Regions from separate parts of the Dechloromonas denitrificans genome, predicted to be linked through region 1. Evidence: predicted binding sites of a transcription regulator. Region 1 holds the regulator's gene; each other region holds the start of a gene.
What was found. Region 1 encodes sigma-54, which starts transcription at its own class of promoters, with help from an activator protein. Its sites were predicted from a motif close to TGGCACGCTTNCTGCTNA; they were not measured.
Positions count from the first base shown of each region.

Region 2: a site for sigma-54 is predicted at 2,201-2,218, ahead of KI614_RS00230 (TorF family putative porin). Genes of this name have one in related genera too.
Region 3: a site for sigma-54 is predicted at 2,182-2,199, ahead of fdnG (formate dehydrogenase-N subunit alpha). Genes of this name have one in related genera too.

Region 1 is NZ_CP075187.1:3,407,191-3,411,289, reverse strand. It holds gene lptB (LPS export ABC transporter ATP-binding protein) at 1-611, shown strand, start outside; gene KI614_RS16105 (RNA polymerase factor sigma-54) at 640-2,109, shown strand; gene hpf (ribosome hibernation-promoting factor, HPF/YfiA family) at 2,125-2,448, shown strand; gene ptsN (PTS IIA-like nitrogen regulatory protein PtsN) at 2,503-2,949, shown strand; gene hprK (HPr(Ser) kinase/phosphatase) at 2,959-3,894, shown strand; gene KI614_RS16085 (PsiF family protein) at 3,945-4,099, shown strand, end outside.
Region 2 is NZ_CP075187.1:55,669-59,767, forward strand. It holds gene KI614_RS00215 (multidrug effflux MFS transporter) at 1-300, opposite strand, end outside; gene KI614_RS00220 (YifB family Mg chelatase-like AAA ATPase) at 293-1,783, opposite strand; gene KI614_RS00225 (accessory factor UbiK family protein) at 1,789-2,031, opposite strand; gene KI614_RS00230 (TorF family putative porin) at 2,275-3,045, shown strand; gene glnK (P-II family nitrogen regulator) at 3,131-3,469, shown strand; gene KI614_RS00240 (ammonium transporter) at 3,480-4,099, shown strand, end outside.
Region 3 is NZ_CP075187.1:3,153,543-3,157,641, forward strand. It holds gene KI614_RS14845 (phosphonate ABC transporter ATP-binding protein) at 1-124, shown strand, start outside; gene KI614_RS14850 (PhnE/PtxC family ABC transporter permease) at 115-1,671, shown strand; gene KI614_RS14855 (DsrE/DsrF/TusD sulfur relay family protein) at 1,714-2,067, shown strand; gene fdnG (formate dehydrogenase-N subunit alpha) at 2,242-4,099, shown strand, end outside.

The DNA of each region.
Region 1 (4,099 bases):
ATGGTGCCGGCAAGACAACCTGTTTCTACATGATTGTCGGTCTGGTGCCGGCTGATGGCGGCGAGGTTTACATCGACGATGCGAAGCTGACTCACCTGCCGATGCACAGCCGGGCCCGCCAGGGCTTGTCCTATCTGCCGCAGGAGGCTTCGGTCTTTCGCAAGCTGAATGTCGAGGAAAACATTCGCGCCGTGCTGGAACTGCTCGATCTGCCCGAGAAAGAGTTGAATGACCGGCTGGAGGGCTTGCTCGGTGAACTGCATATCGGCCATGTCCGTCACGTCAATGCAGCGGCTCTTTCCGGCGGCGAGCGCCGGCGTGTCGAAATTGCCCGGGCCCTGGCAACCAGCCCGCGCTTCATTCTGCTGGATGAGCCGTTTGCCGGGGTCGACCCGATTGCGGTGCTTGAAATCCAGAAAATCATCCGTTTCCTCAAGGAGCGGGGCATCGGGGTGCTGATCACCGATCACAACGTGCGTGAAACCCTGGGCATTTGCGATCACGCCTACATCATCAGTGCGGGGCGCGTTCTGGCTGCTGGCCGTCCGGATGAAATCGTTGATAATGAAAGTGTGCGCAAGGTTTACCTTGGCGAGCATTTCAAGCTCTGACCGATAAGCAGCGTCCCTACCCCATTCGATGAAACCGGCTCTTCAACTCAAGCTTTCCCAGCATCTGGCCCTGACGCCACAGTTGCAGCAATCAATCAAATTGCTGCAACTATCGACGATCGAGATGCAGCAGGAAATCGAGCGCTATCTGCTTGAAAATCCGATGCTCGAACGGGATGATGATGCCGGAACGGAGTCTTATTCTTCGGCCCAGCAATTCGATGCGCCAAAGAGCGACGAAGGGGAGCGCGAACAGCGGGCTGAGCGCGATGAACGGGATGCGCGTGAAGAGCGCGAGCAGGATATCCCGAGTGCGCCATCCGACGTCGATGACGATCGCTGGTCATCCGATGCCGGTACCTATACCGGGGCTGGTCGCGATGAGGACGATGACAGCGACAGCCACGACATCCATGCCGCAACAACCAGTTTGCGCGATCACCTTGGCTGGCAATTGGGCATGACCCAGCTGTCGGACCGGGATCGCAGCCTGGTGCGTTTCCTGATCGAAGCGCTTGATGATGATGGCTATCTCTCGGCGTCTCTCGACGAGCTGTGGGAAACCCTGCCGCCCGAGTATGAAATCGAGCTGGAGGAGCTGGAAATTGCGCTTCGCCATATCCAGAGTTTCGATCCGACAGGTATCGGTGCGCGTGGGCCGAAAGAATGCCTCGCCCTGCAACTGAAGGTTTTGCCGGAAAACCCGGTGCGCAACCTGGCGCTGACCATTGTCGAGCAACACCTTGAATTACTCGCTGCCCGCGACTTTGCCAAAATCCGTCGTCTGACGGATTGCGAAGATCCCGCCCTGAAAGCGGCACACAGCTTGATCGTCAGCCTTGATCCTCGCCCAGGCGCACGTTTTGCAGCCATTGAAGCGCGCTATATCACCCCGGACGTGATGGTTCGCAAGCTCAAGGGAAAGTGGACGGCTTATATCAATCCGGATGCCTATCCGCGTTTGCGGATCAATCGGTTGTACGCTGAAATCCTGTCACGCCAGCGTCGAGGAAACGGCAACATGACCGGCCAGCTGCAGGAAGCACGCTGGCTGATCAAGAATGTTCAGCAACGGTTTGAAACGATTCACCGTGTTACCCAGGCGATCGTCGATCGTCAGCGCCAGTTTTTCGAGCATGGCGAAGTGGCGATGCGTCCGCTCGTGCTGCGCGAGATTGCCGATATTCTCGGTTTGCACGAGTCGACCGTGTCACGCGTTACCAGCCAGAAATACATGGCCACGCCGCGCGGTATCTTTGAATTGAAATACTTTTTTGGCAGTCACGTTGCCACCGATACCGGTGGTGCGTGTTCTGCAACGGCCATCCGGGCACTGATCAAACAACTGATCGGCGCAGAAGATGGCAAGAAGCCCTTGTCGGATAGCCAATTATCCGAAATACTAGGCCAGCAGGGAATCGTTGTAGCCCGACGCACAGTAGCCAAATACCGTGAATCGCTTAACATCCCGCCGGTCAATTTACGCAAGACCCTGTAGAGAGAGGAGAAAAGCATGAATCTGCAGATCACTGGTCACCATATCGACGTTACCCCTGCTTTGCGCGAGTACGTTGAAAACAAACTTGACCCTGTTGTTCGCCATTTCGATAAAGTCACCGGCGTTAACGTGATTTTGTCTGTCGAGAAGCTCAAGCAGAAAGCAGAAGTGACCGTCCACGTTCCGGGCAAGGACATGCATGTCGAAGAGTCCGGTGACGACCTCTACGCAGCGATTGACTCGATGTTCGACAAGCTTGATCGCCAGGTCCAGAAATACAAGCAAAAAGTTCAGGATCACCATCGCGGTGAAAAGCCTGTCATTCTCGCGGCTGAATAATTGCCGTTCGGCCGCAGCCACCGCGCTGCGGCCCATGCATCACTGAATTTTCCTATGAACCCCTTAGCCAATATTCTGTCAGCCACCCAGGTCATTCTTGATCTTGAGGCCGGCAGCAAAAAGCGGGTCTTCGAACAGGCCGGCATGCTTTTCGAGAGTCATCTCGGGCTTGCCCGTGCGGTTGTCTTCGAAAGCCTCTTTGCCCGTGAAAAACTGGGTTCGACCGGTCTTGGGCAAGGTATTGCCATTCCGCACGGTCGGATCAAGGGCCTCAAGCAGGCTGCCGGTGCTTTCTTGCGTCTGGCAACTCCCGTACCGTTCGACTCGCCGGATGGGCGTCCGGTCAATCTCCTGTTCGTGCTGCTGGTTCCAGAGCAGGCGACCGAGCAACATCTCCAGATTCTTTCCGAACTGGCCCAGCGCTTTGCCGAAAAACCATTCCGGGAAGCCTTGCTTGCGGCAAGCGATCCTGCCGCTGTGGTTACCCTGTTTCAGGCCTGAGCCAGTTACGTGCGTCACATCAGCCTGACCCAGCTCTACGAAGATAATCGGGAAAAGCTGCTGCTCAGCTGGATGATGGCGCAGCAGGCCGAACGCAACATCGAGATCAAGTTGTCGAACAACTATGGTGCCGATGTGGTTGGGCACATCAACATCATTCACCCAGAACGACTGCAGGTCATGGGGCAGGCCGAATATGACTGGGCTTTCCGCATCGGAGAGCGTCGCTTCGCGCAGATGTTTCTCGACCTGCTTGCGGCCTTGCCGCCAGCAGTCATCGTTGCCGATGGTCTGACACCTCCGGATATCCTGATCGACGCCTGCAAGCAGACGAATACGCCGTTGCTCCTGTCCCCCAAGCCGTGCTCGGCAGTGATTGACCTGCTGCGCATTTACCTGTCTGCCCGACTGGCTGATACGGTCAATCTGCATGGCGTATTCATGGATGTGCTGGGCATGGGCGTGCTGATTACCGGTGATTCCGGGGTTGGCAAATCCGAACTGGCACTTGAGCTCATTTCGCGTGGCCACGGTCTGGTCGCTGACGATGTGGTCGAAATGGCCCGTATTGCACCGGCCACGATCGAAGGGCGCTGCCCCGGCATGTTGCGCGACTTCCTGGAGGTGCGCGGTCTGGGCTTGCTGAATATCCGGACCATTTTCGGCGAAACGGCTTCCCGCCGGAAAATGAAACTCAAACTGATCGTGCATCTGCAAAAGACGGTCTCTGCCGGTGATGCCCCCCGTTTGCCGCTCGATGCCCAAACCCAGGAAGTGCTGGGAGTGCCGGTCAGGAAGGTTGTGATTCCGGTTGCTGCAGGCCGTAATCTGGCGGTCTTGCTGGAGGCGGCCGTGCGCAACACGATTCTGCAGCTGCGGGGGATCGACAGCATGCAGGACTTCATGGATCGTCAGCAGCGCATGATGCTTGACGATGATGCATGAATGATCGATAGTTGCCCGGCTACTATCAACCAACCCCGAGGGACTGAACGATGAAAAAACTGATTAGCCTGCTGCTCGTTGCTTTTGCCGCTTCATCCGTTTATGCCGCCGATGATTGCGCTTCGCGTGCTGCCGAAAAGAAACTGGCAGGTGCCGCCAAGAACAGCTTCATGAAAAAATGCGAAGCCGACGCACAAGGTCCGGC
Region 2 (4,099 bases), 110 kb from region 1:
ATGTTCGATGCAGGTCGCAAAGACGCAGCCGGCCGAAGCAATGCCGAACAGCGCGAGGGCGATCAGAATGACCCGGCGTCGGCCAAAGCGGTCTGAAATGGCGCCATGCCATAGCGTCATTACCGCAAAGGCCAGCAAATAAGCGGAGAGCGTCTGCTGGACTTCAAGCTGCGTCGCCCCGAGTTTGTCGGCGATGTCGTGGAAAGACGGCAGGTAAGTGTCGATCGAGAATGGCCCGAGGGCCGAGAGCGCGGCAAGCAGCAGCGCAATGCCGCGCGGCGCGGCTTTGGGTTCAGTCATGGGCAAGGCGGCGGTACTGGATGGCTTCGGCAATATGCGCGGCGGTGATGTCCTGGCTGGCGGCCAGATCGGCGATGGTGCGTGCAACCTTGAGAATGCGGTGCCAGGCGCGGGCCGACAGATTGAGCCGGGTGGTAGCTTGTTTGAGGAGCTGTTTTCCGGCTTCATCGGGACTGCAGCACTGATCGACTTCAGCCGCACTCAGGCGGGCATTCGGTTTGTGCTGGCGAGCCCGTTGTCGGGCCTGCGCTGTTTCAACGCGCGCCCGAACTGTCGCCGATGCTTCTCCTGCGGCTTGTTCGGCCAGCGTGTCGGCCGGCAGGGCGGGGACTTCGATGAGCAGATCGATGCGGTCGAGAAACGGGCCGGAAAGCTTGCCGCGGTAACGGGCGATCTGGTCGGGAGTGCACCGGCATTTTCCCTGGCTGTCACCGTGGAAGCCGCATGGACACGGATTCATTGCCCCGATCAGCTGAAACTCGGCAGGGAATTCAGCATGCCGGGCGGCACGAGCAATGTGCACCCGGCCGGACTCAAGCGGTTCGCGCAGGGTTTCGAGGACCTTGCGATCAAATTCGACCAATTCGTCGAGAAAAAGCACGCCCTGATGCGCCAGGCTGATTTCACCCGGGCGAGGTGGGTTGCCGCCGCCAACCAGCGCAACAGCAGATGCCGTGTGATGGGGCTGGCGATAGGGGCGGACGCCGAAATTTTCTGGTCGAAACAGGCCGGTGAGGGACAGCACGGCTGCCGAACTGCGGGCCGCATCGGGATCGAGGGCCGGCATCAGGCCGGGCAGGCGGGCCGCAAGCATCGATTTTCCTGAGCCAGGCGGACCGATCATCAGTAGCGAGTGATTTCCAGCGGCAGCGATTTCCAGCACACGTTTGGCTTGTGTCTGACCGCGTACTTCACTCAAATCGGGGAAAACAGGCGCTTTTCTGTCGTCGACCGCGACAGCTCGGGGCAAAGCCTGCTGGCCGCCCAGGTGTGCGCAGACTTCAAGCAGGGAGCGGGCAGCAAAAATATGATCGCTCCCGGTCAGGGCGGCTTCGTGGGCGCTGCTTTCGGGCAGGATGAAGGCCTTGCCCTGGCCTGTCTGGAGCGCCATGGCCAGTGCGCCGCGAACCGGACGTAATTCACCGGAAAGAGACAGTTCGCCGGCAAATTCGTAATCAGCCAGTGCGCGGGCCGGAATCTGGCCGCTGGCAGCAAGGATACCGAGGGCGATCGGCAGATCGAAACGGCCCGACTCTTTCGGTAAATCGGCCGGGGCAAGGTTGACCGTGATGCGCTTGCCCGGGAATTCAAAGCCGGAATTGACGATGGCTGCGCGCACGCGGTCGCGCGCTTCCTTGACTTCGGTATCCGGCAGACCGACCAGTGCAAAACTGGGCAGGCCACTGGCCAGATGAACCTCGACGATGACCGGCGGGGCGTTGAGACCGTCAAGCCCTCGGCTGTGAGCGACGGCTAGCGCCATGTGGATTACTCGCCCGAGCGGGCTTTTTCCAGGGCCTCGACACGGGCTTCGAGTTGTTTGAGCTTCTCGCGGGTGCGGGCCAGCACCTGAGCCTGGATATCAAACTCTTCGCGGGTGACCAGATCAAGCTTGGAAAACATGCCGCTCATGACGGCCTTGGCGTTTCTTTCGATGTCCTTGGCAGGTGAGCTGGCCAGCAGGGCGCTCATCTTGGCGCCGATTTCTTCCATGGTTTTGGGGTCGAGCATGAGGTTCCTCCGTGATTGGCCAGTGTAACACAGCGGCGTAAGTCACTTTTCAGGATGGCCGCTCGTCGGTGGTGCGGGCAATAAAGTCTACGCACTCGATTGGTGCGCCCCTATTCGCTTGGGGGCCGCAATCGTGGGGAGATCGTTTGATTTTGATCAAAAACGAGCCTGGCACGCCTCCTGCTACTGTTGAGTTGCATAAAACATTTTTGTTTATTTTATTTTGCTTGCAGGAGAGAAACCATGAAGAAATCACTGATTGCCCTGGCTCTGGTTAGTGCCTTTGCTGTTCCGGCCTTCGCCGAAGATGCTGCCCCGGCTCCGGCCCTGACCGCCAATGTTGGCGTCGTTTCCGACTACGTTTTCCGCGGTATCAGCCAGAGCCAGCACCAGCCAGCCCTGCAAGCCGGTGTCGACTATGCCCATTCGAGCGGCCTGTATATCGGCGCCTGGGGTTCTTCGATTGAATGGACCGACCGCAAGGATCTCCAGGTTCAGAAGGGTAACCGTGTCGAGCTCGACCTTTACGGCGGCTACAAGGGTGCTATCGGTGATTTCGGTTATGACGTCGGTGCCATTCGTTACTTCTACCCCGGTCAGTTCCAGGGCGCCGCTGGTGTGACGGCAAACACGACCGAAGCATATATCGGTGGTAGCTGGAAGATCGTCAGCCTGAAGTACAACCACGTTGTTTCCAACAGCATTTTCAACTGGGGTGGTACTGCGGCCGATGCGAAGACGCAAGGTTCCAACTACACCGACCTGACGGTGACCTACCCGGTTGATGAAACATTCAACCTGATCGCTCACCTCGGTCGTCAGAACATCAAGAACTACGGTGCTGCTTCCTATACCGACTGGAAGCTGGGCGCTACCAAGGATGTTGGTTTCGGTGTCGTGGGTCTGGCTTACACCGATACCACGGCCAAGGGTAAATCCGGTGAAGCCTACAACTGGGCAACCAAGGATGCATCCAAGGGCGTTCTGGCAGCGTCTTTCACCAAAACTTTTTAATTTGACTTAAGCCTTTTCCCACCGTGGGTGACCCGGCCGGCACCGGCGGTGGAAAACAAGCTAACAATCTACTGGGGAATTATTCATGAAATTCGTAACCGCCATCATCAAGCCATTCAAGCTTGACGAAGTGCGTGAAGCACTGTCTGCCATTGGCGTGCAGGGCATCACCGTCACTGAAGTGAAGGGTTTCGGCCGGCAAAAAGGGCATACCGAACTGTATCGGGGCGCTGAATATGTCGTCGATTTTCTGCCGAAAGTGAAAATTGAGGCTGCCGTGAAGAGCGAGCAGCTGGATCAGGTGATCGAAGCGATCGAGAAATCGGCCAGTACCGGCAAGATCGGTGACGGCAAGATTTTTGTCTTCGACGTTGAACAGGTTGTTCGTATCCGGACCGGCGAAACCGGTACCGATGCCCTTTAAGGAGCAAACCATGAAACGCCTATTTGCATTGCTTGCTCTGGTCGGTGCCGTTACCTTCGGCGCGCCGGCCTGGGCTGAAGAAAAGGAAGCGGCGGCTCCGGTCGCCGCCGCCGTTGCAGCTCCTGCGGCTGTCGCTGCAGCTGCACCCGCAGCTACCCCGGCAGCCGCTCCGGCTGCTGCGCCCTTGGTTCCCAACAAGGGTGACAACGCCTGGGTCATGATCAGTGCTGCACTGGTCATCCTGATGTCGATTCCGGGTTTGGCCCTGTTCTACGGTGGCCTGGTGCGCACCAAGAACATGTTGTCGGTGCTGATGCAGGTGTTCGTCACCTTCTCGCTGATTTCCGTTCTCTGGGTGATCTACGGCTATTCCGCCGCATTCACCGAAGGTAACGAGTTCTTTGGCGTGCTCGACAAGCTCTTCCTCAAGGGTGTGACAGTCGAATCGGTGGGCGCGACCTTCTCCAAGGGTGTCGTTATCTCCGAGCTGGCTTTCGTGATCTTCCAGGGCGCTTTCGCAGCGATTACCTGTGGTCTGATCGTTGGTGCCTTTGCTGAGCGTGCCAAGTTTGCCGCGATCCTGGTCTTCATGATCATCTGGTTCACGCTGTCCTACATTCCGATGGCTCA
Region 3 (4,099 bases), 250 kb from region 1:
CAGCATTCCGCTGCTCCACGAGTTGTACGCCAGTGAAGGCGGAGAACTCCCGGTGCAGGCACACGAACCGAATTTCCTGTTGCAGGCAGCCAACGATGCAGCCACCCGCGCCGCATGCTGCTGAATCCCGCCGACCGTGACCCGGCCGCACGCCCGCGCCTGATCGGCGGGCTGGCTACCCTGGCTATCCTCTGGCCGCTGTTCCGGGCCGCCGAGGTCAAACCCGGCCTGCTGTTCGATGCCGGCAACCTCAAGGTCATCGGCCATTTTCTGGCCGGCTTCCTGCCGCCGGAAAGCGGTGCCGAATTCATCGGCTATCTGGCCAAGGCAACACTCGAAACCTTGGCGATCGCCACCGCCGGCATGGCGCTGGCCTTTCTGATCGCCGTGCCGATGGGCTATCTGGCCACCGCAGCCGGACGCGAGCGCGCAACGCTCAACCCGCTCACGCGCAGCCTGCTGACCATCCTGCGCGGCATTCCGGAACTGGTCTGGGCGCTGGTTTTCGTGCGCGTCTTCGGCCTTGGTCCGGCGGCCGGCGTGCTGGCCCTCGGCCTGACCTACGGCGGTATGCTGGCCAAGGTTTACGCCGAGATTCTCGAATCAGTCGATGCCGCCCCGGCCCTGGCCCTGCGGCGCAGCGGTGCCAGCCGCCCCTTGGCCATTCTGTACGGCCTGATTCCACAGGCCTCGAAGGAACTCGCTTCGTACACCGTTTATCGCTGGGAATGCGCCATCCGAGCCTCGGTCGTCATGGGCTTCGTCGGAGCCGGAGGCCTCGGCCAGCTGATGGACCAGGCGATGAAAATGCTCAACGGCGGCGAAGCAGCGAGCATCCTGCTCGCCTTCATGCTCCTCGTTTTTTCGGCCGATGGCCTGTCCGGTTGGCTACGCCGGGCGCTCGACACGCCGCCGGCCCATCGCGCCTCTCCCTTCGGCTGGCGCAGCAGCCTGCTTGGCGTGGCCTTGGGCATTGGCATCGTCGCCAGTTTCAATTATCTGGAAATCGGCCTGAAAGCGCTGTTGACCGCGGAAGCCGCCCACAGCATCGGCGAATTCATCGCCGGCTTCTTCCCGCCTGACTTATCCACCGACTGGTTGAGCAAAGTAGCGAAAGGCATCTGGGAAACGCTGGCCATTTCAGTCGTTGGCACCCTGCTCGCCGCTATCGCCGGCCTGATCCTGGCCCTGCCCAAATGGCGCACGCCATGCAGTTTCCTGCTCAACACGCTGCGCTCGGTGCCGGAACTGGTCTGGGCAACGATCACCGCACTGGCCGTCGGCCTCGGTCCTTTTGCCGGCGCGCTGGCCCTGGCCCTGCACACCGCCGGCGTGCTCGGCCGGCTCTACGCCGAAGCACTCGATAACGCGCCACCCGCACCGGGAGCAGCGCTGCGCCTGGCCGGAACGCCCGGCCTTCTCGCTTTTTTGTACGGCACCCTGCCCGGCGCTGCGCCCCAACTGATCGCCTACACGCTGTACCGCTGGGAAATGAACATCCGCATGGCCGCCATCCTCGGCTTCGTCGGCGCCGGCGGGCTTGGGCAACTCCTCTACTTCGAGCTTTCGCTTTTTCACCACGCCCAGGCGTCGACCGTGATCATCGCCATGCTTTTACTGTCGATTGCCGTCGATCAGGCCAGTACGTGGTTGCGGCAAAAAATGCGCTGAGCAAGGCTATTATCATGCTTTTCTGATAGACGAAAGCAAGCCATGCAAAACATCCTGATCATCATCAACGCCGCCCCCTACGGCAGCGAGCGTTGCCTGTCCGCGCTGCGCCTGGCCACGGCATTGGCGGGCAACGATGCCAAGCCGGCGATCCGCGTTTTCCTGATGTCCGACGCCACGGTGCTCGGCTTGCCCAACCAGATCGACGGCACCGGCAACGGTTTGCAGGGCATGGTTGAAGGCTTGGTTGCGCAGAGTGTCGATATCCGTTTGTGCCGGACTTGTGCGCTGGCCCGCGGCCTCGGTGAGTTGCCGCTGATTCCCGGCACGGCTATCGGCACGCTGGTTGAACTGGCCGAAGCGACGCTGCAGGCGGACAAGGTCATTACCTTCTAGCAAAAAGCGATGTGGGACATTTTGTCCTGGCACGCCGCCCGGCAGACAAAATGTCCCACATCACACACCACCAACAGGCGGGCGATTACCGATAGTTCAAGCACTTACGGCAAATGGCACATTCATTGCAAAGATCTTCCCTTGCGACATGGGGTCGCATGAGGAGGAAACTCAATGAACATGAACAGGCGGCAGTTCTTCAGGGTCTGCTCCGCCGGGCTGGGAGGGTCGTCCATCGCACTGATGGGATTCTCACCGACAGCAGCCCTCGCGGAAGTACGTACCTATAAACTCGCCCGCGCCACCGAAACACGGAACAACTGTCCGTACTGCTCGGTGTCCTGCGGCGTACTCATTTACTCGACCGGCGACAAATCCAAGAATGCGCCGGGCAAGATCATTCATATCGAAGGCGATCCGGACGATCCGGTCAACCGTGGCAGCTTGTGCCCCAAGGGCGCCGGCCTGATGGACATGGTCAACAGCCCGACCCGCCTGAAATTCCCGGAAGTACGCGAACCGGGCAGCAACGAATGGAAGCGCATTTCCTGGCACGAGGCTTTTGAGCGTATTGCCAAGCGGATGAAGGCTGACCGCGATGCCAACTTCATTCCCAAGAATGCGGCCGGGGTCACAGTCAATCGCTGGAACACCTTCGGCTTCCTGGCCAGCTCATCGGCCAGCAACGAATCCGGTTACATCACTCACAAGGTTCTGCGCAGTCTCGGTTCCGTCGCTTTCGACACCCAGGCCCGTATTTGACACGCTCCCACGGTGGCCAGTCTGGCTCCGAGTTTTGGGCGTGGCGCGATGACCAACCATTGGGTTGACATCAAGAACACCGACCTTGTTTTCGTGATGGGCGGCAATCCTGCCGAAGCGCACCCGTGCGGCTTCAAGTGGGTGATCGAAGCAAAAAAGCAGCGTAAGGCCAAGCTGGTCGTGGTCGACCCGCGCTTCAACCGTACAGCATCCGTCGCTGATTATTACGCACCGATTCGTCCGGGTTCCGACATCGCCTTCCTGAGCGGCGTCATCCAGTACCTGTTGTCGAACGACAAGATTCATCACGAATACGTCAAGCACTACACCAATGCCTCGTTCCTGATCGATGAACGTTTCGGGCTGGAAGACGGCCTGTTCTCGGGCTACAACGCCGAGAAACGCACCTACGACAAGGATTCCTGGAAATACCAGTTCGACAAGGACGGTTACGCCAAGGTCGATGAGACCCTGCAAGACCCGAACTGCGTCTTCCAGATCATGAAGAAGCACTACGCCCGGTACACGCCGGATGTCGTGGCCAAGATCACGGGGACACCCAAGGAAGCCTTCCTCAAGGTCTGCGAATACATCGCCGAGACCGCCGCCCCCAACAAGACGATGACCAACCTGTATGCGCTGGGCTGGACCGAGCACTCGGTCGGCACCCAGAACATCCGCAGCATGGCGATCATCCAGCAGTTGCTCGGCAACATGGGCATGGCCGGTGGCGGCATCAATGCGCTGCGCGGACACTCCAACGTTCAGGGCATCACCGATCAGTGCCTCTATTCCGACGCACTGCCGGGCTACCTCGGTGCACCGCTGGATTCGGATCTTGACCGCAAGAGTTATCTGGAAAAACGCACGCCGAAAGCGATGCGGCCGAACCAGATGAACTTCATGCAGAACTACCCGAAATGGTGGACCAGCCTGATGAAGTCCTGGTACGGCAAGGAAGCGACGCCGGAAAACGACTTCTGCTACGACTGGCTGCCGAAGAAGGATGTCTCCTACGACGTGCTCGCCATGTTCGACCGGATGTACCAGGGCAAGATGACTGGCTTTGTCTGCCAGGGCTTCAATCCGCTGGCCTCGGTTGCCAACAAGAAGAAGGTCGGCGACGCACTGGCCAAGCTGAAGTACCTGGTGATCATGGATCCGCTGGTGACGGAAACCTCCGAATTCTGGAAGAACCACGGCGAGGTCAACCCGACCGACCCGTCAACCATCCAGACTGAAGTGTTCCGCCTGCCGGTCGCCTTCTTTG